DNA from 2 places in the Streptomyces sp. NPDC016469 genome. Region 2 is predicted to be linked to the other one. Evidence: riboswitches for the same ligand, from Rfam matches in the RefSeq annotation. Region 2 holds a riboswitch; the other holds the start of a gene.
What was found. A riboswitch is a leader RNA that binds a small molecule or an ion and turns the genes downstream of it on or off. The one in region 2 is predicted to bind S-adenosylmethionine.

Region 1 (15,829 bases), on a different contig from region 2:
CCAGCGGGCTCGACGGGGCGGCGCGCCTGGAGGTCTTCGCCCAGCTCACCGCGTTCGTGGCGGCCCAGGTGGGCTACGAGGTCGGCCAGACACAGGTGGCCCAGGACCCCGGCCGGGCCGCTGCCGAGGCGCGGTATCTGGCGGAGGTCGCGGCGGACGGCAACCATCCGGAACTGGCGGAGGCCCTGGCGACGGCCGGGCGGCCGGTCACTCCGGACGCCATGTTCGACCGCTTCCTCACCCGTCTCGTGGACGGCCTCGACGCGGGCTGACCCCGTACGCGCAAAGACACCGGCCCCCGGGGACGAATCCCCGGGGGCCGGTGCCGTGGAACTGCTGGAACCGCCGATCCGTCAGGATCAGAAGTCCATGTCACCGCCCGGCATGCCGCCCGGAGCGGCCGCGGCGGCCTTCTCCGGCTTGTCGGCGATGACGGCCTCGGTGGTGAGGAACAGCGCGGCGATCGACGCGGCGTTCTGCAGGGCGGAGCGCGTGACCTTCGCCGGGTCGAGAATGCCCTCGGCGATCATGTCGACGTACTCGCCGGTCGCGGCGTTGAGGCCGTGACCGATCGGCAGGTTGCGCACCTTCTCCACGACGACGCCACCCTCGAGACCACCGTTGACGGCGATCTGCTTCAGCGGGGCCTCGAGCGCGAGCTTGACTGCGTTGGCGCCGGTCGCCTCGTCACCCGAGAGCTCCAGCTTCTCGAAGACGGCCGAAGCCTGGAGCAGAGCCACGCCACCACCGGCGACGATGCCCTCCTCGACGGCGGCCTTGGCGTTGCGCACCGCGTCCTCGATGCGGTGCTTGCGCTCCTTCAGCTCGACCTCGGTGGCGGCACCGGCCTTGATGACGGCCACGCCGCCGGCCAGCTTCGCCAGGCGCTCCTGGAGCTTCTCGCGGTCGTAGTCCGAGTCGGAGTTCTCGATCTCGGCACGGATCTGGTTGACGCGGCCCTGGACCTGGTCGCTGTCACCGGCGCCGTCGACGATCGTCGTCTCGTCCTTGGTGATGACGACCTTGCGGGCGCGGCCGAGCAGGTCGAGACCGGCGTTCTCCAGCTTGAGGCCGACCTCCTCGGAGATGACGGTGCCGCCCGTGAGGATGGCGATGTCACCGAGCATGGCCTTGCGGCGGTCGCCGAAGCCCGGGGCCTTGACGGCGACGGACTTGAACGTGCCGCGGATCTTGTTGACGACCAGGGTCGACAGGGCCTCGCCCTCGACGTCCTCGGCGATGATCAGCAGCGGCTTGCCGGACTGCATGACCTTCTCCAGCAGCGGAAGGAGGTCCTTCACGTTGCTGACCTTGGAGTTCACGATGAGGATGTACGGGTCGTCCAGGGACGACTCCATGCGCTCCATGTCGGTGGCGAAGTACGCCGAGATGTAGCCCTTGTCGAAGCGCATACCCTCGGTGAGCTCCAGCTCCAGACCGAAGGTCTGGGACTCCTCGACGGTGATGACGCCTTCCTTGCCGACCTTGTCCATGGCCTCGGCGATGAGCTCGCCGATCTGGGTGTCGGCGGCGGAGATGGAGGCGGTCGAAGCGATCTGCTCCTTGGTCTCCACGTCCTTGGCCTGCTCCAGGAGGGCGGCGGAGACGGCCTCGACGGCCTTCTCGATGCCCCGCTTGAGAGCCATCGGGTTCGCACCCGCGGCCACGTTGCGCAGGCCCTCGCGGACGAGCGCCTGGGCGAGAACGGTGGCGGTGGTCGTACCGTCGCCGGCGACGTCGTCCGTCTTCTTGGCGACCTCCTTGACCAGCTCCGCACCGATCTTCTCGTACGGGTCCTCCAGCTCGATCTCCTTGGCGATGGAGACACCATCGTTGGTGATCGTGGGGGCGCCCCACTTCTTCTCGAGGACGACGTTGCGACCCTTGGGGCCAAGGGTGACCTTGACGGCGTCGGCGAGCTGGTTCATGCCGCGCTCGAGACCGCGCCGGGCCTCCTCGTCGAACGCGATGATCTTGGCCATGTGAAGTGGTCCTCCCGGACAGGGGTGGATTGCTCCGGACCGAGTGGCGCCCGCGACGGACGGCCTGCCTGCCCTGCGGTTCCTTCCCCGCCTGGCGTGCGGGCCTCACCGGCCCGGTCCAAAATTCTGTCACTCTCACCTGGAGAGTGCTAAGCCCAATGATTAGCACTCGACCCCGTCGAGTGCAAGCGCCGAAGGCTCCTTGAGGGGTGGTGGTCGGGCGACGGGAGGGCGCAAGCCCCCCCGGCCGGAGTGTGGACAACCCCCGGGCGGCACCCGGGCGGCCCCGGACACGCGAAGGGCCCGTACCCCTATAGGTACGGACCCTTCGTACGTGCGTGGCGTCGCGGCCGACGTGCCGTGCCGGGCTCAGCCGACGGCGAGCTTGACCATGTCCGCCTGCGGCCCCTTCTGGCCCTGCGAGATCTCGAACTCGACCCGCTGACCTTCTTCGAGGGTGCGGTACCCGTCCATCTGGATCGCGCTGTAGTGGACGAATACATCCGCACCACCGTCGACCGCGATGAAGCCGTACCCCTTCTCCGCGTTGAACCACTTGACGGTGCCCTGAGCCATGCCTAACTCCCCTGTAACGTGTGTGCGCCGAAGCGCGTCGACCGCGGCTGAATGTATCTGCCCAACTGCCCTCTGCAACAGGTCAATTGGACGACAATTCTGGGCGGCACCGATCGCCCGAATATGGGGAATTCATGAGCTTGCGGGGCAAGTCGGGCCCGGCAAAGGCGACTTATGGCACAAGAGGGCCGGGCACATTGGCTGCTTCTGATCGTGGCGCGGCGCATTCTCATATGCGAGGGGCACGGGCAGCGAAGGGGACTTCCCACACTCTACCCCGCTCAACCATGCAGAATTGCCCCCTCCGCTTCTCTCGCGGAGGGGGCAATTGCGGTGACGCTACGCAGCCGTGGGCTCAGCAGCCGCCGGCCACGGCGGGAATGATCGAGACGCCGGCACCGTCCGGGGTCGCCGCGTCGAGGCCGCCTTCAAAGCGCACGTCGTCGTCGTTGACGTACACGTTGACGAAGCGGCGGAGCTTGCCCTGGTCGTCCAGCACGCGGGCGGCGATGCCCGGGTGGTCCTTCTCCAGCGAGGCGATGACCTCGGAGAGGGTCGCGCCCTCGGCCGGAACCTCGGCCTGGCCGCCGGTGTAGGTGCGGAGGATGGTGGGAATGCGGACCTTGACGCTCATGGCGGTGCCTTCCTGAATTCTCGGGTGGTCAGCTGGTGGCGAGTCCGGCGGCGCGGAAGGCGTCCAGGCTCGGGCGGATCGTGGCGGTCGCCTGTGAGGTGTCGGCCACCGCGTCCAGCGTCTTGAGGCCGTCACCCGTGTTCAGGACGACGGTGGTGAGCGCCGGGTCGAGCAGGCCGGCCTCGATCAGCTTCTTCGTCACGCCGACCGTCACCCCGCCCGCCGTCTCGGCGAAGATGCCCTCGGTGCGGGCCAGCAGCTTGATCGCGTCCACGACCTGCTCGTCGTTCACGTCCTCGACGGCGCCGCCGGTGCGGCGGGCGATGTCCAGGACGTACGGGCCGTCGGCCGGATTGCCGATCGCGAGGGACTTGGCGATCGTGTTCGGCTTCTGCGGGCGGACCACGTCGTGACCGGCCTTGAAGGCGGTGGAGACCGGGGAGCAGCCCTCGGCCTGGGCGCCGAAGATCTTGTAGGGCTTGTCCTCGACCAGCCCGAGCTTGATCAGCTCCTGGAGGCCCTTGTCGATCTTCGTGAGCTGCGAGCCGGACGCGATCGGGATGACGATCTGGTCGGGCAGCCGCCAGCCGAGCTGCTCGCAGATCTCGTACGCCAGCGTCTTGGAGCCCTCGCCGTAGTACGGACGCAGGTTCACGTTGACGAAGCCCCAGCCCTCGCCCAGCGGGTCGCCGATGAGCTCGGAGCAGAAGCGGTTGACGTCGTCGTAGTTGCCCTCGATGCCGACCAGCTCACCGCCGTACACCGCGGCCATGACGACCTTGCCCTGCTCCAGGTCGTGCGGGATGAACACGCAGGAGCGCAGGCCCGCCCGGGACGCGGCGGCGCCGACCGCACCGGCGAGGTTGCCGGTCGAGGAGCAGGAGAGCGTGGTGAAGCCGAAGGCGCGGGCGGCCTCGACGGCGATCGCGACGACGCGGTCCTTGAAGGAGTGCGTCGGATTGCCCGAGTCGTCCTTCACGTACAGGCCGCCGGTCACACCCAGCTCGCGGGCGAGGTTGTCGGCCTTGACCAGCTTGGTGAAGCCGGGGTTGAGATTGGGCTTGTCGGCCACATCGGCGGGCACCGGCAGCAGCGGCGCGTAACGCCAGATGTTGTTCGGGCCGGCCTCGATGCGCTTCTTCAGCTCGTCGGGGGAGCCGCTCGGCAGGTCGTACGCCACTTCGAGCGGCCCGAAACAGGACGCGCAGGCGAAAATGGGACCGAGTGCGAACCGTTCACCGCATTCGCGGCAGGAAAGGGCCGCTGCGGGACCGAGGTCCACGGAAGATTCGGTGGGTGCTGCGACAGTCTCAACAGCCATGATGGCGAGGCCCTTTCTCCTCATCTTCCTCACGGCGCGTTTCGCCGCGAGACGGAATTGGCACCTTCCCCACCTGACCTCGCGGTCGGCAGGAGGGTTGCCGGGACTTCAACGGGCCGTTCCCTCTGTCCCTCTGGATGAGCGCTGTGGCGACGGATCATGGATCCGCGCATTTGTCGGCGGACCGACCCCGGCATGCGATGGCCGTCCGCGTTGTTCAAGACTGTAACCGAAGGAGCGGACGGGTGAGATAGCCGTCCGTACCGCGAGATGGATCACATACAGGGAGTATCGACCGTGCTCGAAGAGGTCGAAAGCTGGCTGACCAGGCGTTCCTGGTCAGCCGCCGACCACCCGCCGGCGAGCGTGCGGGCCGCCGCGAACGGTACGGGCGTCAGTGTCGTTCTACCGGCCCTCAACGAGGCCGCGACCGTCGGGGACATCGTCGCGACGATCCGGCGCGAGCTGATGGAGCGCGTTCCGCTGGTGGACGAACTGGTCGTGATCGACTCGGGCTCCACGGACGCCACCGCCGAGGTCGCCCGCCGCGCGGGCGCCCGCGTCGTCCACCGCGACGCGATCCTGCCCCGCCTCCCCGCCGTCCCCGGCAAGGGCGAGGTGCTGTGGCGGTCGCTCCTCGTGACCAGCGGCGACATCCTGTGCTTCATCGACGCGGACCTGAAGGACTTCTCGGCCGACTTCGTCTCCGGCATCGTCGGCCCGCTGCTGGCCCACCCCGAGGTGCAGTTCGTCAAGGCGATGTACGACCGGCCGCTCGGCACGGTGGCCGGCCAGGGCGGCCGCGTCACCGAGCTGGTGGCCCGCCCCCTGCTGAATCTGCACTGGCCGCTCCTCGCGGGCTTCGTCCAGCCGCTGGGCGGCGAGTACGCCGTACGCCGCTCGCTCCTGGAGCGGCTGCCGTTCCCGGTCGGTTACGGGGTCGAGCTCGGCCTGCTCGTGGACGCGCTGCACACCGTGGGCCTCGACGCCCTCGCCCAGGTGGACGTCGGCGTCCGCGTCCACCGCCACCAGGACGGCCAGGCGCTCGGCCGGATGGCCGCCGCGATCTACCGCACCGCGCAGGTGCGGCTCTCCCGGGGTCATCTGGTGCGCCCCTCGCTGACCCAGTTCGAACGGGGACCGGACGGGTTCGTTCCGCGCACCTACCCGGTGGACACGCAGGAGAGGCCGCCCATGTGCGAGATCGAGGAGTACCTGGCACGCCGCGCGGCCTGATCGCGACTGCATCCCGTCCGACTTCGTACGTTTGGGCGGATCGGGTTCGGGCTAGATTCCGGCCATGGTCTCCGAGCACGCCCCCCAGCCCGCTGCCCAGGTTCTCGTCGCGTCCAACCGCGGCCCCGTCTCGTACGCCCTGGGCGACGACGGCACCCTCGAAGCGAAACGGGGCGGAGGCGGACTCGTCTCCGGCCTCAGCGCCGTGGACGACAAGATGTGGGTCTGCGCCGCCCTCGGCGACGGCGACCGGGAGGCGGTGCGCCGAGGGGTCGGCGAGCCGGGCGTCCGGATGCTCGACATCGACGCCGGGGTGCACGCCGACGCGTACAACGGCATCGCCAACTCCGTGCTGTGGTTCGTCCACCACATGCTGTACCAGACGCCCGTCGAGCCCGTCTTCGACGCGGAGTTCCGCAGGCAGTGGGCCTCCTTCGAGGCGTACAACCGCGCCTTCGCCGAAGCGCTGGCCGAGGAGGCGGGCGAGGGCGCGGCCGTCCTCGTGCAGGACTACCACCTCTCGCTGGTCCCCGGCATGCTCCGCGAGCTGCGCCCCGACCTGCGGATCGGCCACTTCTCGCACACCCCGTGGGCGCCCGTCGACTACTTCCGGCTGCTCCCCGACGACATCGCCGAGCAGCTGCTGCGCGGCATCCTCGGCGCCGACCGCGCCGCCTTCCTGACCCGCCGCTGGGCGGACGCCTTCATCGGCTGCTGCACGGAGATCCTGGGCGGCACCGGCCGCACCCGCATCGGTGTCCACGGCCTGGGCGCCGACGCCGGATTCCTGCGGAGCCGCGCGCACGAGGCGGACGTGGACGAGCGGATGGCCGCCCTGCGCGAGCAGATCGGGCCGGACCGGAAGACGGTCGTCCGGGTCGACCGCACGGAGCTGTCCAAGAACATCGTCCGGGGCCTCCACGCCTACCGCACCCTGCTGGACGAACACCCCGAGTGGCGCGAACGCGTCGTGCACGTCGCCTTCGCCTACCCCTCGCGCCAGGACCTCGCGGTCTACCGGGAGTACACCGCGGAGGTCCAGCAGGTCGCCGACGCGATCAACAAGACGTACGGCACGGCGGGCTGGACGCCGGTCGTCCTGCACGTCAAGGACGACTTCGCCCGCTCGCTCGCCGCGTACCGGCTGGCCGACGTCGCCCTCGTCAACCCGATCCGGGACGGCATGAACCTGGTCGCCAAGGAGGTCCCGGTCGTCTCCGACGAGGGCTGCGCGCTGGTCCTGTCGCGGGAGGCCGGCGCGTACGAGGAGCTGGGCGAGCACGCCTTCACGGTCAACCCGTACGACGTCTCCGCCACGGCCGAGGCGCTGCACCGGGCGCTGACGCTCCCGGACGACGTACGGGCCGCCCGCACGGAACGTCTGGCCGAGGCGGCCACCGCGCTGCCGCCGCAGCAGTGGTTCCTGGACCAGCTGGAGGCGCTGCGGCGGGGTTAGGCGAGCCGGTCGGCCAGGGCGCGCAGGTAGTCCACGACCGCGCCCGGCCCCGGCAGGGACAGGTCGGCGCGCTCGGCGAGCTCCGGCACCTCGCCGCTCCCGCTGCAGATGAGCAGGCCGGGGACGGGGTCCGCCTCGTCCGTGCGCAGCTTCTCCACGGCCGCGTACGCGGCGAGGTCGCCCAGGTCGTCGCCCGCGTACAGCACGGACGTGGCGCCGATCTCGCGCACGTACTCGGTGAGCGCGACGCCCTTGTCCATGCCCGGCGGGCGCAACTCCAGGACCAGCCGCCCCGGCTCCACGATCAGCCCGTGGCGCGCGGCCAGCTCGCCGAGGGGCCCGCACAGCGCGTCGAACGCGGCCTGCGGATCGGCGGCGCGGCGGGTGTGCACGGCGAGGGCGTGGCCCTTGTCCTCGGTCCAGGTCCCGGACTCCGTCAATACGTCGGGGAGTTCGGCGCGCACGGCCGCGACGCCCGGGTGCGGGTCGGGGGCGTGCACGGTCCCGGTCACGGCGTCCCAGCGCTCGGCGCCGTAGTGCCCGAGCACGACGAGGTGGTCGAGCCCGGCGACCCCGGCGACCCCGGCGTACCGCACGGCGACGTCGGCGGGGCGCCCGGTGATCACGGCCACGGACGCGACCTTCGGCGCGAGGGCGGCGAGCGCCTCCACGGCTCCGGGGTGCGCCCGCGCCTGCTCCGGGTCCGGCACGATGTCCGCCAGCGTCCCGTCGAAGTCGAGCGCGACGAGGGCCTCGGCGGGCCGGGCGAGGATGGCTTCCAGCCCGGTACGGCCTGCGGTTGTCTGTGGGGTGCCCATACGGTGAGCGTATCGCCGCGCGCCTTTGTCGCGGGGGCGCTGCCCCCGTACCCCCGCTGCGGAGCCCCGAAATCCAGCCCCTGCGGCGCTTGAGCAGCGGGGCCCGGGGCAGCGCCCCGAAACCCAGCCCCTGCGGCGCTTGAGCAGCGGGGCCCGGGGCAGCGCCCCGGTTTCGGGAAGGGGCGGGGTGGGGAACTGGCCCGCCGCAGGCGCCCCGCTAGCGCCTCCCCCGGCGGGCATCCCGGACGCGCCGAAGGCGATTCACCGTCACCGGGTCCTCCTCCAGCGCCCGCCGATCGTCCAGCAACGCGTTCAGCAGTTGGTAGTACCGGGTCGGCGACAGCCTCAGCCGCTCCCGGATCGCCCGCTCCTTCGCCCCCGCCCCCGCCCACGACTGCCGCTCCACCGCCAGCACCGCGCGATCACGGTCGGACAGCGGCGCGGACTCGGCAGGGCCGTTCGGGGGGTGGGCGGTCATATCAGCCAATATATGGCGCGCCCCGCCCCCGCGGAACGCGGAGGCTACTCCGCCGCCTCCGCCTGCGTCGCATCCCGCGAAATCCGCTCCAGCACGCTCTGCGGGTTCGCCCCCGGCTGCACCGTCTTGCCGATGTTCTCCTTGATCGACTCGCTCGCCGCCGCCCAGGACGTCTTGCCGAACGGGTAGAACTCCGACTCCGGCAGCGCCGCCAGGAACTGGTGCAGCGGCTTGTACTTGGCGTCGTCCTCCATCGCCGCGGACGCGCTGCCCGTGACCGGCAGCATGTCGTACATGTCGGCGAACTCGATCACGTTCTTGTCGGTGAACAGGAAGTCGAAGAACTTGCCGATCTCGACCCGGTGATCGTTCTGCTTGAAGCCCATGATCCAGTCGGCGACGCCCATCGATCCTTCGGTGGGGCCGTGCTCGCCGGGCAGCGGCACCATGCCGACCTCGACGCCCTCCTTCTGCGCCTCCTCCATCAGCGTGGGGTGGCCGTTGAGCATGCCGACCTTCCCCTTCGAGAACTCCTCGAACGCCTTGGCGCGGTTCAGCTTGCCGGGGGCGACCGGGCCGACGAGGCCCTTGTCCACGAGGTTCGACTTCAGCCAGTCGAACGTCTTGATGTTCTCCTCGGAGGCGATGTTGTACGAGCCGACCTCGTCGGTGTAGCCGCCGCCCCCGCTGAGCATCCACATCAGGGTCTCGGCCTGGGACTCCTCCGGGCCGAGCGGCAGTGCGATGGGGTAGGACACCCCGCGCTGCTTGAGCGCGGCGGCGTCGGAGGCTATCTCGCTCCAGGTCCTGGGGGCGTCCAGGCCGGCCTGCGAGAAGAGCTTCTTGTTGTAGAAGAGCAGGCGGGTGGAGGCGACGAACGGCAGCCCGTACTGGATGCGGTTGACCTGGCCCGCTCCGATCAGCTTCGGCAGGAAGTTGGCCTGGGTCGGGATGCTCAGCATCTCGTCGGCGGAGTAGAGCTTCCCGGCCTTCGCGTAGTCCGCGTAGGCGCCGATCTGCGCGATGTCGGGGGCCTTGCCCTCCTTGACCATCTTGGCGACCTCGCGGTCGACGTCGGTCCAGGGCAGGACGGTCACGTCGACCTTGATGCCGGGGTGGGACGCCTCGAAGCTGCGGGCGATGCCGTCCCAGTACTTGTCGGACTTGTTCGCCTCGCTCGTGCCGTAGTCGGCCGCGACCAGCTTCAGCGTCACATCGCCGGGGCCGCTGTCCGCGCCGCAGCCCGACAGCGTCGCCGTCATCCCCAGTACGGCGACAGCCGCCGTCAGTCCCAAGTAACGCCGCTGCACAGCTCAGTCCATCCTCGTCGATCGCACTGCCCGCGGCTCCCGCATCCGCGCGGGGCACTCCGGGTGAGCTGCGATTTTCCCCGCCACCGGCATAGAGGTCTACACCACGGAGGTATCGCTTCCACAACGCAGCAGCATTGCACGGGGCCTGCGGCGACTGCTAAGTAGGTCTCGACGTACGGGTCTTATTGGTCCAGACCTTTAATCGACGGTACGTCAGTTCTCGTACGGGTCCACCCCGTCACGTCCGACCCGCCCAGCCCGAGGAGCCGCTCCGCATGTCGCGTACCGCATCTGAGATTGCCACCCAGCCCAGCTGCTGGCGGCGTGCCGCGCAGGCGGGCGCGGAGTTCGAGGGACTGCCGAAGCCGGGCGAGCGCGTCGCCGTCACGGGATGCGGCACCTCGTGGTTCATGGCCATCGCGTACGCGGCCCTGCGGGAGGCCGCGGGGCAGGGCGAGACGGACGCGTACGCCTCCTCGGAGTTCCCGGTGGGGCGGCCGTACGACCGGGTGGTCGCGATCACCCGCTCCGGTACGACGAGCGAGGTGCTGGCGCTCCTGCGCGAGCTGCGCGGGAGGACCGCGACCGTCGCGCTGACCGGCGATCCGAAGACGCCCGTCATGGAGGCCGCCGACGCGGTCGCGGTGCTGGACTGGGCGGACGAGGAGTCAGTGGTCCAGACCCGGTTCGCGACGACCGCGCTCGCCTTCCTGCGGGCGGGCCTGGAGGCGGCCGGTCCGCTTCCGGCGGGCGTGAAGACGGTCGCCGAGGCGGCGGTCGACGCGGAGCTCGCGGTGACCGAGCCGCTGGACGAGGCGGTGGTCGCGGCCGAGCAGTGGACGTTCCTGGGGCGCGGCTGGACCTACGGTCTCGCCCAGGAGGCCGGGCTGAAGATGCGCGAGGCGGCCGGCGCCTGGACCGAGTCGTACCCGGCGATGGAGTACCGCCACGGCCCGATCGCGATCACCGGTCCGAACCGGGTGGCCTGGGTCTTCGGCGCCCTGCCCGAGGGGCTGGCCGGCGAGGTCGCGGCGGTCGGCGGGACGCTCGTCGCCAATGGGGCGGCGGACCCGATGGCCGACCTGATCCGCGCACAGCGGCTCGCGGTGGTCCTGGCCGAGTCGAAGGGGTACGACCCCGACCACCCCCGCAACCTCTCGCGCAGCGTGATCCTGCCGGAGTAGCGCCTTCCCGGGCCCGGGATCGGGCAGGCGCCGGGCCCTTCCCGGGCGGCCTTCTCGACAAACCGGGCCCTTCCCCGTAACCGGTACCGGGATTTTGTATGGATGCGCAACAAACAGCACTAGTGGACTAGACCTTTTGGGGTCGCTCGGGCGAAACTGTTCCACGTGAAACACGTCATCGCCCTCGATGTGGGCGGCACCGGAATGAAGGCCGCACTGGTCGGGGCCGACGGCGCCCTGCTCCACGAGGCGCGACGCGCGACCGGCAGAGAGCGTGGCCCCGACGCCGTCGTGGAGTCGATCCTCGCCTTCGCCGCCGACCTGCGCGCGTACGGCGAGGAGCACTTCGGCGAGAGCGCCCTCGCGGCCGGTGTCGCCGTGCCCGGCATCGTCGACGCGGAGAAGGGGATCGCCGTCTACGCGGCGAACCTGGGCTGGCGCGACGTACCCATGCGGCAACTGCTCGGCGAACGGCTCGGCGGCGTGCCCGTGGCGCTCGGCCACGACGTCCGCACCGGCGGGCTCGCCGAGGGCCGGATCGGCGCCGGCCAGGGCGCCGACCGCTTCCTCTTCATCCCGCTCGGCACCGGGATCGCCGGAGCCATCGGCATCGCCGGCGCGATCGAGGAGGGCGCCCACGGCTACGCGGGCGAGATCGGCCACATCGTGATCCGGCCGGACGGCCCGGACTGCGGCTGCGGCCAGCGCGGCTGCCTGGAGACCCTGGCCTCCGCCTCCGCCGTCAGCCGCGCCTGGGCGGCCGCGTCCGGCGACCCGAAGGCGGACGCCGCCGACTGCGCCAAGGCCGTCGAATCCGGCGACCCGAAGGCCGCCGAGGTCTGGCAGAACGCCGTCGACGCGCTCGCCGCCGGACTCGTCACCGCGCTCACCCTGCTGGACCCGCGCACGCTCATCATCGGTGGCGGGCTCGCCGAGGCCGGGGAAACCTTGTTCACACCACTCCGTGCGGCCGTCGAGGAACGCGTCACGTTCCAGAAGCTGCCCCACATCGTCCCGGCGGCCCTCGGGGACACCGCCGGATGCCTGGGCGCAGGGCTGCTCGCCTGGGATCTACTCTCCACGGAGGTATCCGCCTGATGGCCGGACGCGCAGACAGCACCGTTCTCGCAGGGGCCCGGGTGGTACTGCCCACCGGCACCGTCGAGGACGGCCGGGTGACCGTCGAAGGCACCCGCATCTCCGGCACCCAGGCCGAGAACGCCCCGGTCCTGGACCTCTCCGGCCACTGGATCGTCCCCGGCTTCGTGGACATGCACAACCACGGCGGCGGCGGCGCCTCCTTCACCTCCGGCACCGTGGACGAGGTCCTGACCGGCGTCCGCACCCACCGCGAGCACGGCACCACCACCCTCGTCGCCTCCACGGTCACCGGTGAGATGGACTTCCTCGCCGAGCGCGCCGGCGTCCTCTCCGAACTGGTCGAACAGGGCGACCTCGCCGGCATCCACTTCGAGGGCCCCTTCATCTCCCCCTGCCGCAAGGGCGCCCACAGCGAGGCCCTGCTGCGCCACCCGGACCCGGCCGAGGTCCGCAAGCTGATGGACGCCGCGCGCGGCACCGCGAAGATGTTCACCCTCGCCACCGAGCTGCCCGGCGGCATCGAGTCGGTACGGCTGCTCGCCGAGCACGGCGTCATCGCGGCCATCGGCCACACCGACGCCACGTACGAGCAGACCGTCGAGGCGATCGACGCCGGCGCCACCGTCGCCACGCACCTCTACAACGCGATGCCTGGCATCGGGCACCGCGCGCCCGGCCCGATCGCCGCCCTCCTGGAGGACGAGCGGATCACCGTCGAGCTGATCAACGACGGCACGCACCTGCACCCGGCCGCGCTCGAACTGGCCTACCACCACGCGGGCGCCGACCGCGTCGCCCTCATCACCGACGCCATGGACGCGGCCGGCTTCGGGGACGGCCGCTACCAGCTCGGCCCGCTCGCCGTGAACGTCGAGAACGGCGTCGCCCGGCTGGTCGAGGGCAACTCCATCGCCGGCTCCACCCTCACCCTGGACACCGCCTTCCACCGCGCCGTGACCATCGACCGCATCCCCGTCGAGGACGTCGTCACGTCCATCTCCGCCAACCCGGCGCGGCTCCTCGGGGTGTACGACAAGGTCGGCTCGCTGGAGCCCGGCAAGGACGCCGACCTGGTCGTCCTGGACGAGGACTTCCGGCTCAAGGGCGTCATGCGCAAGGGCGAGTGGATCGTCCGCCCCGAGGCCGCGACGCGCTGACCCGCACGTAACGAAGAGACGGCGGTTGGCCCCGAGGTCTGGGCCGACCGCCCCCTCTTTGGCATGATCGCCTGGGAAACCAGCACGGAAAGCGCGTTCCGGCAGGGAAAACAGCGCGCAGCACGGAACGAACGCGAAAGGGCGGCCGCGGTGATCCTCACGGTCACGCTGAACACGGCACTCGACCTCACCTACTCCGTCCCCGCCCTCGTACCGCACTCCAGCCACCGGGTCACCGATCTCTCCGAGCGCCCCGGCGGCAAGGGCCTCAACGTCGCCCGCGTCCTCACCTCCCTCGGCCACGACACCGTCGTCACCGGCTTCGCCGGCGGGGCCACCGGGGCCGTTCTGCGCGACCTGCTCGCCGCGCTCCCCCGGCAGAGCGGCACCCTCACCGACGCGCTCGTCCCCGTCTCCGGCGACACCCGCCGCACCCTCGCCGTGGCCGACACGGCCACCGGCGACACCACCCAGTTCAACGAGGCGGGACCGCACGTCACCGCCGGCGAATGGGCCGCCCTCCTCGACGCGTACGCCGGTCTGCTGAAGACCGCCGACGCCGTCGCCCTGTGCGGGAGCCTCCCGCCCGGCATCCACGTCGGAGCGTACGGCGAACTCGTCCGGCTCGCCCGCACCGCCGGCGTCCCCGTCCTCCTGGACACCAGCGGCGAACCGCTGCGCCGGGGCATCGCCGCCCGCCCCGACCTGATCAAGCCGAACGCCGACGAGCTCGCCCAGCTCACCGGCTCCCGCGAGCCCCTGCGCGCCACCCGCGACGCCCGCCGCCGCGGCGCCCACGGCGTCATCGCCTCGCTCGGCCCGGACGGCATGCTCGCCGTCACCCCGGAGGGCGTCTGGCGGGCCTCGCCGCCCGCGCCCGTCAAGGGCAACCCGACCGGAGCGGGCGACTCCGCGGTGGCCGGGCTGCTCTCCGGCCTCGTGGAGTCCCTGAGCTGGCCGGACCGGCTGCGCCGGGCGGTGGCACTGTCGACGGCGACCGTGCTGGCCCCCACCGCGGGCGACTTCGACCGCACGGCGTACGAGGAGCTGCTGCCGCGCGTCGCCATCGAGGAACACGCAGCGGGGGCGGCCTGAGCGCCGCGCCCGCCCCGCACCGGGCCCGCCCGCCGGGCCCGGAGAAACAAACAGAGGTCAGCAATGCCGCTCGTCAGCACCGGTGAACTCGTCTCCGCCGCCCAGGCCCGGGGACGCGGGATCGCCGCCTTCAACGTCATCACCCTGGAACACGCGGAGGCCATCGCCACCGGCGCCGAACGGGCCGGCGCGCCCGCCATCCTCCAGGTCTCCGAGAACGCCGTGAAGTTCCACGGCGGCCGGCTCACCGCCATAGCCGCGGCCGCCGCCGCCGTCGCCCGGACCTCCTCCGCACCACTCGCCCTGCACCTCGACCACGTCGAGTCCGTGGACCTGCTCCACCAGGCCCACGACGAGGGCTTCGGCTCCGTGATGTTCGACGCGTCCAAGCTCGGTTACGCGGACAACGTCCGGGCCACCGCCGAGGCCGTCGCCTGGGGCCACGAACGCGGCATCTGGATCGAGGCCGAGCTCGGCAAGGTCGGCGGCAAGGAGGGCGAGGCCCCGCTCGATGCCCACGCCCCCGGCGTCCGCACCGACCCGGACGAGGCCGCCGCGTACGTCGCCGCGACCGGCGTGGACGCCCTCGCCGTCGCGGTCGGCTCCTCGCACGCCATGACCGAGCGCACCGCCGCCCTCGACCACGAGCTGATCGGCCGCCTCCGCGCCGCCGTCCCCGTCCCGCTCGTCCTGCACGGCTCCAGCGGGGTGCCGGACGACGAGATCCGCCAGGCCGTCGCCGCCTCCGGCATGGTCAAGATCAACGTCGGCACCGCCCTGAACACCGCGTTCACCGGCGCCGTCCGCGCCCACCTGGCCGAGAACACCACGGGCGTCGACCCCCGCAAGTACATCGCCCCCGGCCGCGAGGCCATGGCCGCGACGGTCGCCGCCTTCCTCGCCCTGATGGGCTGAGCGGGCCCGGGAAACGCACCGGCCCCCTCGCTCGGAAGCGAGGGGGCCGGAAGGCGCGAGGCACCGGTCAGCGGGTCTGGTGACCGGCCTCCAGCGACAGCTGGTCCAGGTTGGCGTCGCACTGATCACCCTCGTTGCACGAGATCATCAGCGTGTTCTGGCCCTTGACGAGGTTGACGTAGGCGTACGTCTTCGTCCAGCCCTTCTCCAGATCGCCCTCAGGGGCGTTGGCGAAGTTCTTCATGTTGATGGAGCGCGGCGCCTCCTGGTTGACCGTCAGCGAGGTCTTGGCGTCCTTGCCCGGTACGCCGTACGTCACGAACAGCGTGTACTCACCGGCCTCCGGCACCTCCACCGTCCAGGTCGCGGAACGGCCCACCTCATTGAGGTTGATGTACTGCCCGTTCGCGCTCTTGGCGCCCTTCACGGAGTTGTCGAGCTGCGCCGTGCCGCCCAGGTGCAGCGAGGCCGCGTCCTGCTCCGGCAGCTCCGCCGGGGCCGAGGAGGAGGGGGACGTCTCCGGTGCGGGGGACTCCTCGACCTTCGAGCCGGGCTCCTGCGAG
Region 2 (15,829 bases):
GAAGAGCTGGACGGAGGGGTCGATGCCTCCGGAGCGGTACTGCGCGGCGGCGAGGGAACCGAGGCCGGTGCGGAGCTGGTTGAGCTCCTCCTGCCCACGGGCCACCTTGTCCTGGATCGCGCTGATCTGCTTCTCGAGCTTTTCCTGCTTCTCCTTGGCCCCGTTGTACTGCTCGGTGGCCGCTCCGGCCTCGTGGTAGAGCTTGTCGACCTTCGCCTTGACCTCGTTCTTGGTCGGCTTGGGGTCGGCGTGAGCGGCCTGGGAGGACAGGGCGACGGCCGCGGCTGCGGTCGCGGTGAGCACGGTCACACGAGTGCGGCTCGGCTGCTTGGGACGACGGTGGGACGCCACGAAGGCGAGCTCCTTCTTCCTCGAGCCGCCTACCGGATCTGTGGGGGAAGAGATCCCCGGCTCCGTGCAACGTCACGGACTCGGCGGTTCCTTCGCCGCCACCCCGGGTGGGTGATCGACCGCGCGAAGGTTCGAGGCCCGACCTTAGTGACCATCTTGTGATCAGTTCAAATCCTCACAGGAAAAATCTCGTCACACACGGCACTTCTTTACCCACACCCCACGGCGTGTAGCGGCGAATTGACGGTCCGTTCCCTGATCTCTGACGAACTCCCCACAAGGGGTACTAAACCCTCGAAAGCCTCTTCAGGAGCAAGGCGGACGCAACGGGCCTGGCCCCCGCCTTCGCCACTCCGTCGGCCACCTCGCGGTCGGTGGAGACCACCACCACGGGCCGTCCCGGCGGTTCCGCGCGCGCCAGTTGACGGATCAGCTCGTCGGCGGTGACCCCCGGCTTGCTGAACAGCACCCGCACCCCGCGCGGCGGCGCCAGCAGCACCGGTGCGGCCAGCTCCGCCCCGTCGAACACACACGTCATCTCCGCGCCCGTGCGTGCCGCGAGGACCGAGAGCCCGCCGAGCAGCCGCAGCCGCTGCTTCTCCAACGGCATCTGCGGATAACCCGTCTTGGTGACGTTGTAGCCGTCCACGATCAAATGGGCCTGCGGCAGCGCCAGGAGCTGGTCGAGCAGCGCCGGGTCGGTCTCCGAAAGGGCCCTGGCCGCGATGTCCTTGGGCGACATCCGGCCGGGCTCCACCGCGTCCACAGTGTCCGCCGGCCGCATCGAGGAGGGCGGCAGCGCCAGTTCGCGCCGCAGCCCGCCTGCCGCTTCGAGCACCGTGTCCAGCAGCAGCCGCAGCCGCATGTCCTCGACAGAGCGCCCCTCCCGGGCAGCCCTGCGACTCGCCTCGACGGACGCCTCCGCCTCCCCGAGCCTCGCCCTCAGCCGCCGGGTCTCGCTCTCGGCGGCGGACACCTGGGCGGCCGCCTCGGCACGTACCGCCTCGGTCTCGGCGCGTCCCCGGCGCAGCGCCGCCTCACCGCGCTTGACCTCGCTGACCGCGCTGCGCAGCTTGCGCTGGAGGGAGTCCGCCTCCTTGCGGGCGGCGTCCAGTTCGGCGCGGAGCCGTTCCGTCTCGCTCTTCGTGTGGGCCCGGGCCTCGGCCAGCTCCTCGCGCAGCCGCGCCACCTCGCGCCGGCTCTCCTCGCCGGCCCGCTCGGCGTCGGCGCGCTGGACCTCCTCGCCGGCCGCCGCGACCAGCTTGACCCAGCCGTCGGGGCGCAGCACGTACGCCGCGGCCGCCACGTCCACCGGGTCGGCGGCGGCGGGCGGCGCGCCGGATTCCACGGCAGCCGCCAGCTCCGGCTGGGCCTCCCGGAACCGGTCACCGATCCGGCGGCGGAACCGGTCGTCGTTCGCCACGGCGGCCGCCATGGCGTTCCCGGCGAACTTGGCGCGCCGCGACGCCGTGAAGCGGGCATACTGCCTCAGCTGGGTGGGCAGTTCGGCGACCGTGAGGCCACCGAACGCGTCGGACACCAGCGCGACGACCCGGCGCCGTACCCCTTCGGGCAGCGGGCGGTCGAGCGCCTCCACGGCGTCGTCGGCCCCGTCGGCCGACGCGGCGCCGCCCTCGGGCTGCTCCACCATCCGTCACCCCATTGTGTTGTCTCCGCACGGCCCCGTCAGGAGTCGGCACCCGGCCTGTCGACGAGCTCGATCTGGTCCACCGCGTTGCACCAACGACAACGGACCGACTCGATGGTCTCACTGACCACCTCGCGTTCCTCGACGCTCGACTCACCGGCCAGGTCGAGGTGCACGTACTCCACGACCTTCGAGGACCGCGTCACGTCGAAGCGCGTGAGGTTCCCGCAGAGCGTGCAGCGCCAGCGAGTGGTGTCGGTCGGCTGGGGAACGGTCGTCATCGTGCGTCCTCTTTCGTCGAGCCGTGAGCTGCCGGACAAGGGTCTCGCGGTGCGCCGTCGAACTGCGGATGTCCACCTGTCACCCTACGGCCTCGGCGCTTCCCCCCGGCACGGCGAGGCGGTCTGTCCCGTTCGCTCCGCTTGCGTCATGCTCTGTTCATGATCGATCGGCGGGCTGCGGCGGGCAGACTCCTGCGCGCGGCCACTTCGGGCGGGCCACCGGTGACGTACGCCCTCATCGCCCTGTGCTGCGCGGTCTTCGTGATCAGCCCGCTCTCCGGCTTCGTCCCGGTGCGCGGCGGGGCCGACGCGCTGCTCGCCGCGCAGGCGGGCTACTTCGAACGGTGGGGCGTGATCCCGAGCGAGCTGTGGGACGGCTCGGCGCACGCCCTGCTCACCCCGTTCACCGCACTCTTCGTGCACGGCAGCTGGCTGCACCTGCTGGGCAACATGCTGTTCCTGTACGTGTTCGGCGCGATGGCCGAGGAACGCATGGGGCACACCGAGTTCGCCCTGTTCTACCTGGGCTGCGGCTACCTCGCGCTGCTCGCGTACGCCGCCGCGCACGCCACGTCCGACCAGACGCTCGTCGGCGCGTCGGGGGCGATCTCGGCCGTGCTGGGGGCGTTCCTCTACCTCTTCCCCCGGGCCCGGGTCACCAGCGTCTTCCCGTTCCTGCTGTTCCTGCCGCTGCGCTTCCCCGCGTGGGTGGTGCTGATCTTCTGGTTCGTGCTCCAGTGGCTGGCCGCCGAGGGTGCGGGAAGCGGACCCGGTGTGGCGTACCTGGCCCACGTCGTCGGCTTCGCGACCGGGTTCTTCTACGCCTGGGGGCGGTACAGGCGTAACGCTAGAGTGAAGTCTTCAGCCACGGCCACCGAGGGAGAAACACAGCCGTGATCACCGCGATCGTGCTCATCAAAACCAGCGTGGACCGGATTCCCGAGATCGCCGAGGCCATCGCCGCGCTGGACAGCGTCAGCGAGGTCTTCTCGGTCACCGGCACCTACGACCTGATCGCCATGGTCCGGGTGGCCAAGCACGACGACCTGGCCGAGGTCATCCCCGGCCGGATCAGCAAGATCCAGGGCGTCGAGGGGACCGACACCCACGTGGCCTTCCGCACGTACTCGCAGCACGACCTGGAGGCCGCGTTCTCCATCGGCCTGGACGCGTAGGCGGGCGGCGCCGCCCGGCCCTCAGACCTGGGCGGCGCCCCGGTCCGGCACGCAACGGCCGTCCTCGGTGCGGTACTTCCAGCGCGCCCCGTCGCTCACCAGCTCCCGGACCGCGCGCAGGAAGCGCTCGACGTGCTCGTCCGGGGTCCCGGCGCCGAAGCTGACCCGGATCGCGTTGAGCGACCGCTCGCCCGGCTGGGCCTCCGGCGCCCCGCACTCCCCCGCCTCGCCCGGGTCGCTGCCGAGCAGGGTGCGCACGAGCGGGTGGGCGCAGAAGAGGCCGTCGCGCACCCCGATGCCGTACTCGGCGGACAGCGCGGCGGCGAAGTGGGAGCTGTTCCAGCCCTCCACCACGAACGAGATCACGCCGACCCTCGGCGCGTCGTCGCCGAACAGCGAGAGCACCTTCACCTCGGGGACCTCGGCCAGCCCGGTCAGGACCTCGCGGACGAGGCGCTGCTCGCGGGCGACCAGCCGGTCGAAGCCGGCCTCGGTGAGCGCCTTGCAGGCGGAGGCGATGGAGTAGACGCCGATGACGTTGGGCGAGCCGGCCTCGTGGCGGGCGGCGGTGGTGTGCCACTCGACGTCCACGCCGCCGTCCGCGCGCCGGGCCACCGTACGGGAGGCGCCGCCGCCGGCGAGGTACGGCTCCGCGTCGCGCAGCCAGTCGGCCCGGCCGGCCAGGACGCCCGAGCCGAACGGCGCGTACAGCTTGTGCCCGGAGAAGGCGACCCAGTCCACGTCCAGCTCGGCGATGTCCACCGGGTGGTGCGGGGCGAGCTGGGCGGCGTCCAGGACGATCCGGGCGCCGTGGGCGTGCGCGGCGGCGGCCAGCTCCCGTACGGGCCACAGCTCGCCGGTGACGTTGGACGCGCCGGTGACGCAGACGAGCGCGGGGCCGTGCGGCTTCCGGTCGGCGAGGGCGCGCTCCAGGGTGGCGACGGCCTGGGCGGGGGTGCGCGGGGCGTTCAGGTAGGTGACGTGGGCGTCGCGCCAGGGCAGCAGCGAGGCGTGGTGCTCGGTCTCGAAGACGAAGACCTGGCAGTCGGCGGGCAGCGCGGCGGCCAGCAGGTTCAGCGAGTCCGTGGTGGACCGGGTGAAGACGACCTGGTCCTCGGGGCGGCAGCCCAGGAACTCCGCCACGGTGGCCCGGCTCGACTCGAAGAGGTCCGTGGACAGCTGCGAGAGGTACCCGGCGCCCCGGTGCACGCTGCCGTAGTACGGGGCGTACGCGGCCACGTCGTCCCAGACCCGCTTCAGCGCCGGGGCGCTCGCCGCGTAGTCCAGCGCGGCGTAGCCGACCTCACCTCCGGTGACGAGCGGGACGAGGACATCCTCGCCCAGAACCGGCAGCGGGGCACAAAGCGACTGGTCGGCGGCAGCGGTGAAGACAGACATGGCGAACTCCCGTAACAGGCAGGCGAATTCCGCGTGCCCGCGGAAACGCGGCAGCACGGAGTGGAAGAGAAGAGGGGTGTGCGGAGAAGGGCCTCGGGCCCTAACGCATTCGCTTGCTCACAAGAGGCTCCCTGAGGACCAAGGACCCCACGGGTGGACGTCACGCGACGTCGAGGGGTCCGCGCTTGCCACAGACCTCGCTGCCTGCGGCCCGGTCTTCACCCGGGGCACCCCGCCACGGACGGAGGGTTGCCGGACAGCGGGCCGGGGCCGTAGTCGCTGTCACTCATGACCTGCGCAGCATCTTGCCATACGTACGGGAACGCGCAAGGCGCAGTCCGCGATCCGGACTGCGCCCTGCCTCACATCGACGCGCTCACGCGTTGCTGGCGACGACCCATCTCTCCAGCACCCGCCCCGCCTCACCCGAGTCGATGGACTCGGCCGCCTTCGCCATACCGGCCCGGATCTGCTCGGTGAGCGTCCCCTCGCCCGGGTCCAGCGCGACCAGCGCCGCCGCCGAGTTGAGCAGCACGGCGTCCCGCACCGGACCGGTCTCCCCGGCCAGCAGCCGGCGCGCCACATCCGCGTTGTACGAGGCGTCGGCGCCGCGCAGCGCCTCCACCGGGACCAGGTCGACGCCCACGTCGCGGGGGTCGAAGGTCTCCTCGCGGACCACGCCGTCCCGGGCCACCCAGACCCGCGAGGTCGCCGTGGTGGTCAGCTCGTCCAGGCCGTCGTCGCCCCGGAACACCAGGGCGGAGTTGCCGCGCTCGGCGAGCACGCCCGCGACGATGGGGGCCATGCGGAGGTCGGCCACCCCGATCGCCTGGGAGCGCACCCGGGCCGGATTGGTGAGCGGGCCCAGGATGTTGAACGTGGTGGGCGCGCCCAGCTCCGCACGGGCCTTGGCCGCGTGGCGCAGGGCGGGGTGGAACTTCACCGCGAAGCAGAAGGTGATGCCCGCCTCCTCGGCCACCTCCACGACGCGCCGCGGGGACAGCTCCAGGTTGACGCCGAGCTTCCCGAGCACGTCGGACGAGCCGCTGGCCGACGAGGCGGAGCGGCTGCCGTGCTTGACGACCTTGGCACCGGTCCCCGCGATCACGATCGCGGACATGGTGGAGATGTTGACCGTCTTGGCCATGTCGCCGCCGGTGCCGACGATGTCGACGGTCCGGCCCGGCACTTCGATGGTCGTGGCGTGCTCGTACATCGCGCGGACCAGGCCGGAGACCTCCGTGACCGTCTCGCCCTTGGCGCGCAGGGCGACCGCGAAACCGGCGATCTGCGCGTCGGTGGCCTCGCCGCTCATGACGCGGTCCATGGCCCACGCGGTGGCATCGGCGCTCAGGTCCTCGCCGCGCATCAGGGGGGTCAGCACGCTGGGCCAGGAGAAGGCCGCCACGCTGTCGCCGCCGTCCGGGGTCACAACGTTCATGGTCCGCTCCTGGGGTCCACAGCCGATAAGGGAGGGCTCCACCCTATCGAGCCCCCGGGACGGCAAAGAGCCCCGTCCAGCGAATGGACGGGGCTCTCGCCGTGGCGATCAGAACGGGTGATCAGTGGTGGCCGTGGCCGCTGGTGATCTCCTTGTACTCCTCGGCGGTGGGCTTGGCGATCTGGTTGTCCTCGCCGTACAGGCTCTTGCTGAGCCGCGCCCGGACCTTGGTGATCCTGGAGACCTTGCGCTCCACACCGTTCTCGTCGACCGTCGGGCCGATCTCGAGCGGCTTGTACTGCTCGTGCGCGGTGAGCTTGTACCGCGCCTCCGGCGACAGCGGCTCGTGGACCTCGACGAACTCACCGTGCGGCAGCCGCTTGATGAGACCCGACTCGCGGCCGTGCAGCACCTTCTCCTTGTCGCGGCGCTGGAGGCCGAGGCAGATCCGCCGGGTCACGACGAACGCGATGACCGGGCCGACGAAGAAGGCGATACGGACGAACCAGCTGATCGAGTTGAGCGACAGGTGGAAGTGCGTCGCCCAGATGTCGTTGCCGCCGCCGATCAGCATGACGAAGTAGATCGTCACCCAGGCGACACCGAGGGCCGTCCGGGTCGGCGCGTTGCGCGGCTTGTCCAGGAGATGGTGCTCGCGCTTGTCACCGGTGATCCAGGACTCGATGAACGGCCACAGGGCCAGCGCACCGAGGACCAGACCGAACAGGACGAGCGGGATGAAGACACCCAGGACCAGGGTGTGGCCCCAGAGGTTGATCTCCCAGCCCGGCATCACGCGGACGAAGCCCTCGGCGAAGCCCATGTACCAGTCCGGCTGGGCACCCGTGGACACCTGGTCGGGACGGTACGGGCCGATCGCCCAGATGGGGTTGATCGAGGCGATCGCCGCGATGATCGCGATGAAGCCGAAGACCAGGAAGAAGAACCCGCCGGCCTTAGCCATGTACACCGGCAGCAGGGGCATGCCGACGACGTTCTTGTTGGTCCGTCCGGGACCCGCGAACTGGGTGTGCTTGTGGTAGAAGACCAGGATCAGGTGGCCGACCACGAGCCCGAGCATGATGCCCGGCAGCAGCAGGATGTGGATCGAGTAGAACCTCGCGATGATGTCGCCGCCGGGGAACTCCCCGCCGAACAGGAACATCGAGATGTACGTACCGACGATCGGCGTCGACAGGATCGCGCCCTGGGTGAAGCGGACACCGGTACCGGAGAGCAGGTCGTCCGGCAGCGAGTAGCCGGTGAAACCGGTGAACATGCCGAGGACGAACAGCAGGAAGCCGAACAGCCAGTTGATCTCGCGCGGCTTGCGGTACGCGCCGGTGAAGAAGACGCGCATCATGTGCACGAACATGCCGGCCAGGAAGATGACCGCGGCCCAGTGGTGGATCTGCCGGACCAGCAGACCACCGCGGACGTCGAAGCTGATGTCCAGCGTCGAGGCGTACGCCTCCGACATCCGGATGCCCTGCATGGGCTCGTACGGGCCGTGGTAGACGACCTCGTTCATGCTCGGGTGGAAGAACAGCGTCAGGTACACACCCGTGAGGATGATGATGATGAAGCTGTAGAGGCAGATCTCACCGAGCATGAAGGACCAGTGGTCCGGGAAGATCTTGCGCATGTTGGACTTGGCGAGGGAGTAGATCCCCAGCCGGCCGTCCGCCCAGTCGGCCACCCGCTCACCGGCGGGCGCCTTGCGGTTCCCCGGCGCCGCGGCACCGGGTGTGTTCGTCGCAGTACTCATCCGCGCTCCCAGAATGCAGGACCGACGGGCTCTTCGAAGTCACCGAGCGCCTGGAGGTTGCCCTCGCTGTTCACGCCGATCCGCAGCTGCGGGAGGGCGTGGCCGGCCGGACCGAAGATGACGCGGGCGCCGTCGGAGAGGTCGAAGGTGGACTGGTGGCACGGGCAGAGCACGTGGTGCGTCTGCTGCTCGTACAGGCTGATCGGGCAGCCGACGTGCGTGCAGATCTTGGAGAAGGCCACGATGCCCTCGTGCGCCCACTCGCGCTCGCGCTTGTCCTTGATGTCGTCCGGCTCGATGCGGATGATCATCAGGGCGGCCTTGGCGATCTGCGTCTGGAAGTCCTCGTCGTGCTCCTCCAGGCCCTCGGGCATGGCGAAGGTCAGCGAACCGACGACCACGTCCTCGGGACGCAGCGGCTCCATCGTGTTCATGTTGACGAGCTGCTTGCCCTCGGCCCACAGGGTCTTGCGGAGCTTCTTCTCAGGCAGCGGACCCAGGTCGCGCAGGAGCATCACGCCGGAGAGCGGCACCAGGGCCAGCGCACCGAACATGGTGTTGCGGATGAGCTTGCGCCGGCCGAGCGCCGACTCCCGGGCGCCGTCCGCGAAGTCGGACAGCACCTTCGCCTTGACCTCGGGCGTCGCCTCGATGGCGTGCCGGTCATCGGCGACCTCGACGTCGGACATCAGGGTGCGCGCCCAGTGGACGGCGCCCGCGCCGATCAGGAAGAGCGCCAGCCCCAGGGTCAGACCCAGGGAGAAGTTGAGCGCGCTGACATGACCGAACGGGAAGATGAAGACGATCTTGTCGACCGGGAAGATGACGTAGGAGGCGATGAAGCCCACCGTCGCCAGCATGGACAACAGGAACATGGTCGCGACGGTGCGCTCGGAGCGCTTCGCGGCCCGCTCGTCGATGTCCTGGATGCGCGGCTTGTGGGCCGGCAGCCCCGGGTCGGCGAACGGGTCGTCGTGCGCCTTGTCCACCGCGCCGTGCGCGGCACCCTGCGCGTCGGGCAGGTTCTCTTCTGGAATCTCTTGGCTACTCATGACTTCTTGGCCTTAGCGGTGTGGGCCGCGACCCAAATGGCAACTGCGATCAGACCGCCCAGACCGAAGATCCAGCCGAACAGACCTTCGCTGACCGGACCCAGGCCACCGAGAGCGAGGCCGCCGGGGGACTCGGCTTCGGAGCCGTTCACGGTCTTGACGTAGGCGATGATGTCCCGCTTCTGCTTCTCGGGCATCGTCGAGTCGGGGAAGGACGGCATGCTCTGCGGGCCGGTCAGCATGGCCTCGTAGATGTGCTTCGGGTCCACGCCGTCCAGGTCCGGCGCGTACTTGCCGTTCGTCAGCGCGCCACCCTTGCCGGTGAAGTTGTGGCACTGCGCGCAGTTGGTACGGAACAGGTCGCCACCCTTGGCGATGTCCGCACCCTCAGGGCTGACCTGGCTCTTGGTCGGGACGACCGGACCGGCGCCGAGCGACGCGACGTAGGCCGCGAGCTGGTCGATCTCGGCCTGGCTGTAGATGACCTTCTTCTTCGGTACCTGGGCGCCCGGCTGCTGCGCGGGCATGCGGCCCGTACCGACCTGGAAGTCCACGGCGGCGGAGCCCACGCCGACAAGCTGCGGCCCGTCGGTGGTGCCCTGACCGCCGGTTCCGTGGCAGCTGGCGCAACCGACGGAGTACAGCTTCTTGCCCTCTTCGATGGCGAGGGACTGGGCGGTGTCGTCGGCCTGCGCCTTACTCGCGGGCGCGAACGCGGCGTACAGCCCCCCGGTGGCCGCCAGCGCGAGGAGTAGTACGACGACCGCCGCCAACGGATGGCGTCGTCGTGCGGAGAGCTTTTTCACGGATTACCCCGGTGTCAGGATCTTCTGCGTCGATGCTGGATGTGGTTCGGGCTCGGGCCCGGTTACTTGATCATGTAGATCGTGGCGAAGAGGCCGATCCACACGACATCGACGAAGTGCCAGTAATAGGACACGACGATGGCTGCGGTCGCCTGTTCATGGGTGAACCTCTTGGCCGCGTATGTCCTGCCCAGAACGAGCAGGAAGGCGATGAGACCGCCTGTCACGTGCAGACCGTGGAAGCCTGTGGTCAGGTAGAACACCGAGCCGTACGGGTCGGAGGACAGCGAGAGGCCGTCCTTCTTCACCAGCTCGGTGTACTCGAAGACCTGGCCTCCGATGAAGATCGAACCCATCACGAAAGTGATCACGAACCACGCACGGAGCTTCTTCACATCGCCCCGCTCCGCGGCGAAGACGCCGAGCTGGCAGGTGAGTGAGGAGAGCACCAGGATCGTGGTGTTCGTCGCCGAGAACGGGAAGTTCAGGGCGGACGCCATTTCCTTCCAGTGTTCCGGTCCGGTCACCGATCGCAGGGTGAAGTACATCGCGAAGAGGGCCGCGAAGAACATCAGCTCGGAGCTCAACCAGATGATGGTTCCGACGCTGGTGAGGTTCGGCCGATTGACCGACGGGTGCGCGTGCCCGGTTTCTACTGTCGTTGCTGTCGCCACGACCGACATTATGTCGGTCGCTTATCCCGCCCTCACTCCGGGGGGTGCCGTTCGGTGTGTCAGAGGGGTGTGTCCTGCCCGAACGGCCCATGGAAGGGCTGTGCGAACCGGTGCTGACACGCTGTCGGGCGGAGTACGATCCGCGCATCGGACGGCTCTCGCCCACCGAGCGCCCCGAGTGCCCCGAAGACACGGATGTCACGGAGGAACCATGCAGCCGACCGCCACGGTCCTGGTCTACAGCGACAACGCGCACACCCGTGAGCAGGTGAGGCTGGCAGCAGGGCGCAGGCCCGCGGCGGACGTGCCGCCGGTGGAGTTCCTGGAGTGCGCCACCCTGCCCGCCGTCCTGGACGCCCTGGACCGCGGGGGCGTCGACGTCTGCGTGCTGGACGGTGAGACCGCTCCGGCGGGCGGCATGGGCGTCTGCCGGCAGATCAAGGACGAGATCTTCCGCTGCCCGCCGGTCCTGGTCCTCATCGGGCGCCCGCAGGACGCCTGGCTGGCCACCTGGAGCCGCGCGGACGCCGCGGTGACGCTCCCGGTGGAGCCGGTGGAGTTCGCGGACTCCCTGGCCGCCCTCCTGCGCACACGGCTGTCCGTGGGAGCCTGAGCCCCCACGGACCGTTCGCACGGTCAGACCTGGGGACGCAGCCGCGCGGCCTCGACCGTGTCGACCCGTGGTGCGGTGGTGTCGTTGTTGAGCGCGCTGCCCTTCTGCCACTTGGCCCAGGACAGGTTCCAGTCGCCGTAGCCGTTGTCGAAGGGCGTCATCGTCTCGCCGTCGCTGCCGACGACGCTGACGATGTCGCCCTCGCGCACGGTGTTGAAGAACCACTCGGCCTCGCTGGTGCTCATGCCGGTGCAGCCGTGGCTGACGTTGGCGTACCCCTGCGAGCCGGTGGACCAGGGCGCGGCGTGCACGTATTCGCCGCTCCATGTCACCCGGGTGGCCCAGTAGACGTCGAGGTCGTACGAGTCCGAGGACCCGGCGGCGATCCCGATGGACTCCCCGCGCATACGTACGTACTGCTCCTTTCCGAGCACCACCTTGACGCCGTTGCGCGTGTCGAAGCCCGGTTTGCCCGTGGTGACTGGGATGGTGTTGATCACTTCGCCGTTGCGGAGCACCGTCATGGTGTGCTCGGAGGCGTCCGTGATGGCCTCGATGCGGTCCCCCGTGGTGATCTTCAACGCCTTGGCGGGGGCCCCGTAGAGCGCGTTGGTGACTTTTATGCCGGTCAGGTTGGAGCTGACTTCGATGTCGGCCTTCACCGGCCAGTACTCCTTGGGCCGGTAGTGCAGCGTCTTGTCGTCGACCCAGTACCAGGAGCCGGTGACCGCGGGCGTGGAGCGGACCTGCAGGCCGCGCTCGACGGTGGCGCGTGAGGCGTTGTCCGTGACGGGGGCGCTGAGCTGGGCCGTGAGGGGCTGGCCGACGCCGTAGGTGCCCGCCTGGGGGCCGAAGGTGACCTTGAGGAACTTGGTGGCCTTGGCGGTGTCGAAGGACATCGTGCGGGTGCCGGGGGCCCCGTCGTCGTCCTCCATGCGGACCTTGACGGTGTAACGGGTCCCTGCGGCCAGCGGGGCGGTGGAGTGCCACCGGTGTCCGTCGGCGTCGAGTTCGCCCGCCAGATGGCGTCCTGCGGCGTCCACGGCCGATACGTCGGTGATCCGGCCGTCGTCGGCGTCGACCCGGATCTCCAGGGGCTTGTCGGGGTCGACCTTCTTGCCGCCGTCGGGCGTGTTGAAGGAGACCTCGTCGGCCGCGTCGAACGGCTGGGCCGACAGGGGGTGACCATCGGAATCCCCGCAGGCTGCCGCCCCGGCGACCAAGGTCGCGGCCAGCAGAGTGCAGCTCACTACGGGACGGATGCGCAGCGTGTGGTTCATGGACTCACGCTAAGAACATTCGTCCGTTTCAGCGCGCGGGACGACTGCAAACGGGGGGCCGACACTTCTTGTCGAAGTGTCGGCCCCCCGTCAGGTGGAGCGGTGTGCTACCGGCGGACCGGTCTCACTGGGTGCGGTTCTCACCGCGGTAGTACTCGAACACCCAGCCGAAGAGGCCGACCAGGAGCAGCGGCGCCGAGAAGAACAGCAGCCACCAGCCGAAGACGACGCCCATGAAACCGAAGGCACCGCCGATCGCCAGCGAGAGCGGCTGCCAGCTGTGCGGGGAGAAGAACCCCACCTCGCCGGCCTCGTCCGCGACGTCGGCTTCCTTGTTGTCCTGCGCCATCGCGTCGACCCGCCGGGCCGTGAAGGCCAGGTAGAAGCCGATCATGAGGCTCAGGCCGAACGCCAGGACCAGCGCGGTGGTGCCTACGGGCTCCTTCGACCACACGCCGTACGTGACGGCCATGACGAGGATGAACAGCGCCAGACCGAGGAACATCTTGCCCTGGATCTTCACTTGCCCGCCTCCTTGCCGCCGGCGAGGGCCTTGTCACCCTCGGAGGCGTGTTCCAGCTGCTCCAGCGCGGTGATCTCCGGGTGGTGCAGGTCGAACGCCGGGGATTCGGAGCGGATACGGGGCAGCGTGAGGAAGTTGTGCCGCGGCGGCGGGCAGGAGGTCGCCCACTCCAGCGAACGGCCGTAGCCCCACGGGTCGTCCACCTCGATCTTCTTGCCGTACTTGGCGGTCTTCCAGACGTTGTAGAAGAACGGCAGGATCGACAGGCCGAGCAGGAACGAGGAGATGGTCGAGATGGTGTTCAGCGCGGTGAAGCCGTCCGCGGCGAGGTAGTCCGCGTAACGCCGCGGCATGCCCTCCGCGCCCAGCCAGTGCTGCACCAGGAACGTGCCGTGGAAGCCCACGAACAGCGTCCAGAAGGTGATCTTGCCGAGCCGCTCGTCCAGCATCTTGCCGGTGAACTTCGGCCACCAGAAGTGGAATCCGGAGAACATCGCGAACACCACGGTGCCGAAGACCACGTAGTGGAAGTGCGCGACCACGAAGTACGAGTCGGAGACGTGGAAGTCCATCGGCGGCGAGGCCAGGATGACGCCGGTCAGACCACCGAAGGTGAAGGTGATCAGGAAGCCGATCGCCCAGAGCATCGGTGTCTCGAAGGACAGCGAGCCCTTCCACATCGTGCCGATCCAGTTGAAGAACTTCACCCCGGTGGGCACCGCGATGAGGAACGTCATGAAGGAGAAGAACGGCAGGAGCACACCGCCGGTGACGTACATGTGGTGGGCCCACACGGTCACCGAGAGGCCGGCGATGGAAATCGTCGCGGCCACCAGGCCGATGTAACCGAACATCGGCTTGCGGCTGAAGACCGGGATCACTTCGGAAATGATCCCGAAGAATGGCAAGGCGATGATGTACACCTCTGGATGGCCGAAGAACCAGAAGAGGTGTTGCCATAGCAAGGCGCCGCCGTTGGCCGCGTCGAATACATGGGCACCGAATTTGCGGTCCGCCTCCAGGGCGAACAGCGCGGCCGCCAGGACCGGGAAGGCCAGCAGGACCAGCACACCGGTCAGCAGGACGTTCCAGGTGAAGATCGGCATGCGGAACATCGTCATGCCGGGCGCGCGCATGCAGATGATCGTGGTGATGAAGTTGACCGAACCGAGGATCGTGCCGAAGCCGGAGAAGGCCAGACCCATGATCCACATGTCGGCGCCGACACCCGGCGAACGGACGGCGTCCGAGAGCGGGGAGTAGGCGAACCAGCCGAAGTCGGCGGCACCCTGCGGGGTGATGAAGCCGGCCACCGCGATGATCGAGCCGAAGAGGTACAGCCAGTACGCGAACATGTTCAGCCGCGGGAACGCCACGTCGGGCGCGCCGATCTGCAGCGGCATGATCCAGTTCGCGAATCCGGCGAACAGCGGCGTCGCGAACATCAGCAGCATGATCGTGCCGTGCATCGTGAACGCCTGGTTGAACTGCTCGTTCGACATGATCTGCGTGCCCGGCCGGGCCAGCTCGGCGCGCATGAAGAGCGCCATCAGGCCGCCGATGCAGAAGAAGGCGAACGATGTGACCAGGTACATCGTGCCGATCGTCTTGTGGTCAGTGGTGGTCAGCCACTTGACGACGACGTTTCCCGGCTGCTTGCGCCGGACCGGCAGCTCGTCCTCGTACGAGTCGTCTGCTGCCGCGGCACCCTGAGGTTCGTTGAGGATGCTCACAGTTTGTTCGTCTCCGCATTCCTGGCCGGGTCAGTCTGCTCGATGCCGGCCGGCACGTAGCCCTTCTGGCCCTTCTTCGCCAGCTCCTTGAGGTGCGCCTGATAGCGCTCCGGGGAGACGACCTTGACGTTGAAGAGCATCCGGGAGTGGTCGACGCCGCAGAGCTCGGCGCACTTGCCCATGAAGGTGCCCTCCTGGGTAGGAGTCACCTCGAAGGCGTTGGTGTGGCCCGGAATGACGTCCTGCTTCATGAGGAACGGCACCACCCAGAAGGAGTGGATGACGTCACGCGAAGTCAGGATGAAACGGACCTTCTCGCCCTTGGGCAGCCAGAGGGTCGGCCCCGGGTTGCCCGTCTGCGGGTTCCGGTCGCCCGGGATGCCGACGTCGTAGACGCCGTCCGCACCCTTGGGGAAGTCCTTGCGGAACCTGTTCGGGATGGCGTCGAGCTCCTTGGGGACCTCGTTGCCCGTGGCGGCGGAGCCGTCCACGTTCTCGATGTAGTTGAAGCCCCAGCTCCACTGGTAGCCGACCACGTTGATGGTGTGGGCGGGCTTCGGGGAGAGCGTGAGGAGCTTCGTCTCGTCCCGGGCGGTGAAGTAGAAAAGCACCGAGACGATGATCAGGGGGACCACGGTGTACAGCGCCTCGATGGGCATGTTGTACCGGGTCTGCGGAGGTACCTCCACCTTGGTGCGGCTGCGCCGGTGGAAGATGACGCTCCACAGGATCAGGCCCCAGACCAGCACGCCCGTGGCGAGCGCTGCCGCCCACGAGCCCTGCCAGAGGGAAAGGATCCGTGGGGCCTCTTCCGTTACCGGCGTAGGCATACCAAGGCGGGGGAAGTCCTTGTATGTGCAACCGGTGGCGGTCGCCAGGATCAGGCCCGCAGTCAGCACCTGCGGCAGCTTCCGCCGCATCGGGCGCCGCGACGAGCGGTCGGAGCCGTTGGGACTCACGTAGCGCCTTCCCGAGAGTCTCGCCCGCACGGTCGGCGCGGCCGTCTCGCTGGTCGGTCGCCGGCCCTGTACGGGCAGGGGTTTGGATGTTTATGCGGACCAAACCCTACTGGACGCTATTTGGGGT

Region 1: linked by a shared signal. The riboswitch ahead of thrC (threonine synthase) and the one ahead of ABZ565_RS28180 (aminotransferase class V-fold PLP-dependent enzyme) in region 2 are both predicted to bind S-adenosylmethionine.

The regions. Positions count from the first base shown of each region.
Region 1 covers NZ_JBEYCQ010000020.1:9,365-25,193, forward strand. The annotation lists gene ABZ565_RS22695 (TetR/AcrR family transcriptional regulator C-terminal domain-containing protein) at 1-272, shown strand, start outside; gene groL (chaperonin GroEL) at 360-1,982, opposite strand; gene ABZ565_RS22705 (cold-shock protein) at 2,352-2,558, opposite strand; gene ABZ565_RS22710 (MoaD/ThiS family protein) at 2,914-3,192, opposite strand; gene thrC (threonine synthase) at 3,221-4,513, opposite strand; SAM riboswitch class I at 4,531-4,657, opposite strand; gene ABZ565_RS22720 (glucosyl-3-phosphoglycerate synthase) at 4,811-5,749, shown strand; gene ABZ565_RS22725 (trehalose-6-phosphate synthase) at 5,814-7,205, shown strand; gene otsB (trehalose-phosphatase) at 7,202-8,023, opposite strand; gene ABZ565_RS22735 (DUF3263 domain-containing protein) at 8,241-8,501, opposite strand; gene ABZ565_RS22740 (extracellular solute-binding protein) at 8,546-9,796, opposite strand; gene ABZ565_RS22745 (sugar isomerase) at 10,090-10,998, shown strand; gene ABZ565_RS22750 (ROK family protein) at 11,164-12,096, shown strand; gene nagA (N-acetylglucosamine-6-phosphate deacetylase) at 12,096-13,256, shown strand; gene ABZ565_RS22760 (1-phosphofructokinase family hexose kinase) at 13,407-14,351, shown strand; gene ABZ565_RS22765 (class II fructose-bisphosphate aldolase) at 14,415-15,266, shown strand; gene ABZ565_RS22770 (carbohydrate-binding protein) at 15,334-15,829, opposite strand, start outside.
Region 2 covers NZ_JBEYCQ010000030.1:4,481-20,309, reverse strand. The annotation lists gene ABZ565_RS28205 (NlpC/P60 family protein) at 1-351, opposite strand, end outside; gene ABZ565_RS28200 (NYN domain-containing protein) at 638-1,999, opposite strand; gene ABZ565_RS28195 (hypothetical protein) at 2,038-2,280, opposite strand; gene ABZ565_RS28190 (rhomboid family intramembrane serine protease) at 2,440-3,177, shown strand; gene ABZ565_RS28185 (Lrp/AsnC ligand binding domain-containing protein) at 3,174-3,455, shown strand; gene ABZ565_RS28180 (aminotransferase class V-fold PLP-dependent enzyme) at 3,477-4,853, opposite strand; SAM riboswitch class IV at 5,030-5,147, opposite strand; gene trpD (anthranilate phosphoribosyltransferase) at 5,230-6,294, opposite strand; gene ABZ565_RS28170 (ubiquinol-cytochrome c reductase cytochrome b subunit) at 6,416-8,062, opposite strand; gene ABZ565_RS28165 (Rieske 2Fe-2S domain-containing protein) at 8,059-9,114, opposite strand; gene ABZ565_RS28160 (c-type cytochrome) at 9,111-9,920, opposite strand; gene ABZ565_RS28155 (heme-copper oxidase subunit III) at 9,983-10,603, opposite strand; gene ABZ565_RS28150 (hypothetical protein) at 10,806-11,207, shown strand; gene ABZ565_RS28145 (Ig-like domain-containing protein) at 11,231-12,487, opposite strand; gene ABZ565_RS28140 (cytochrome c oxidase subunit 4) at 12,612-13,010, opposite strand; gene ctaD (cytochrome c oxidase subunit I) at 13,007-14,743, opposite strand; gene coxB (cytochrome c oxidase subunit II) at 14,740-15,702, opposite strand.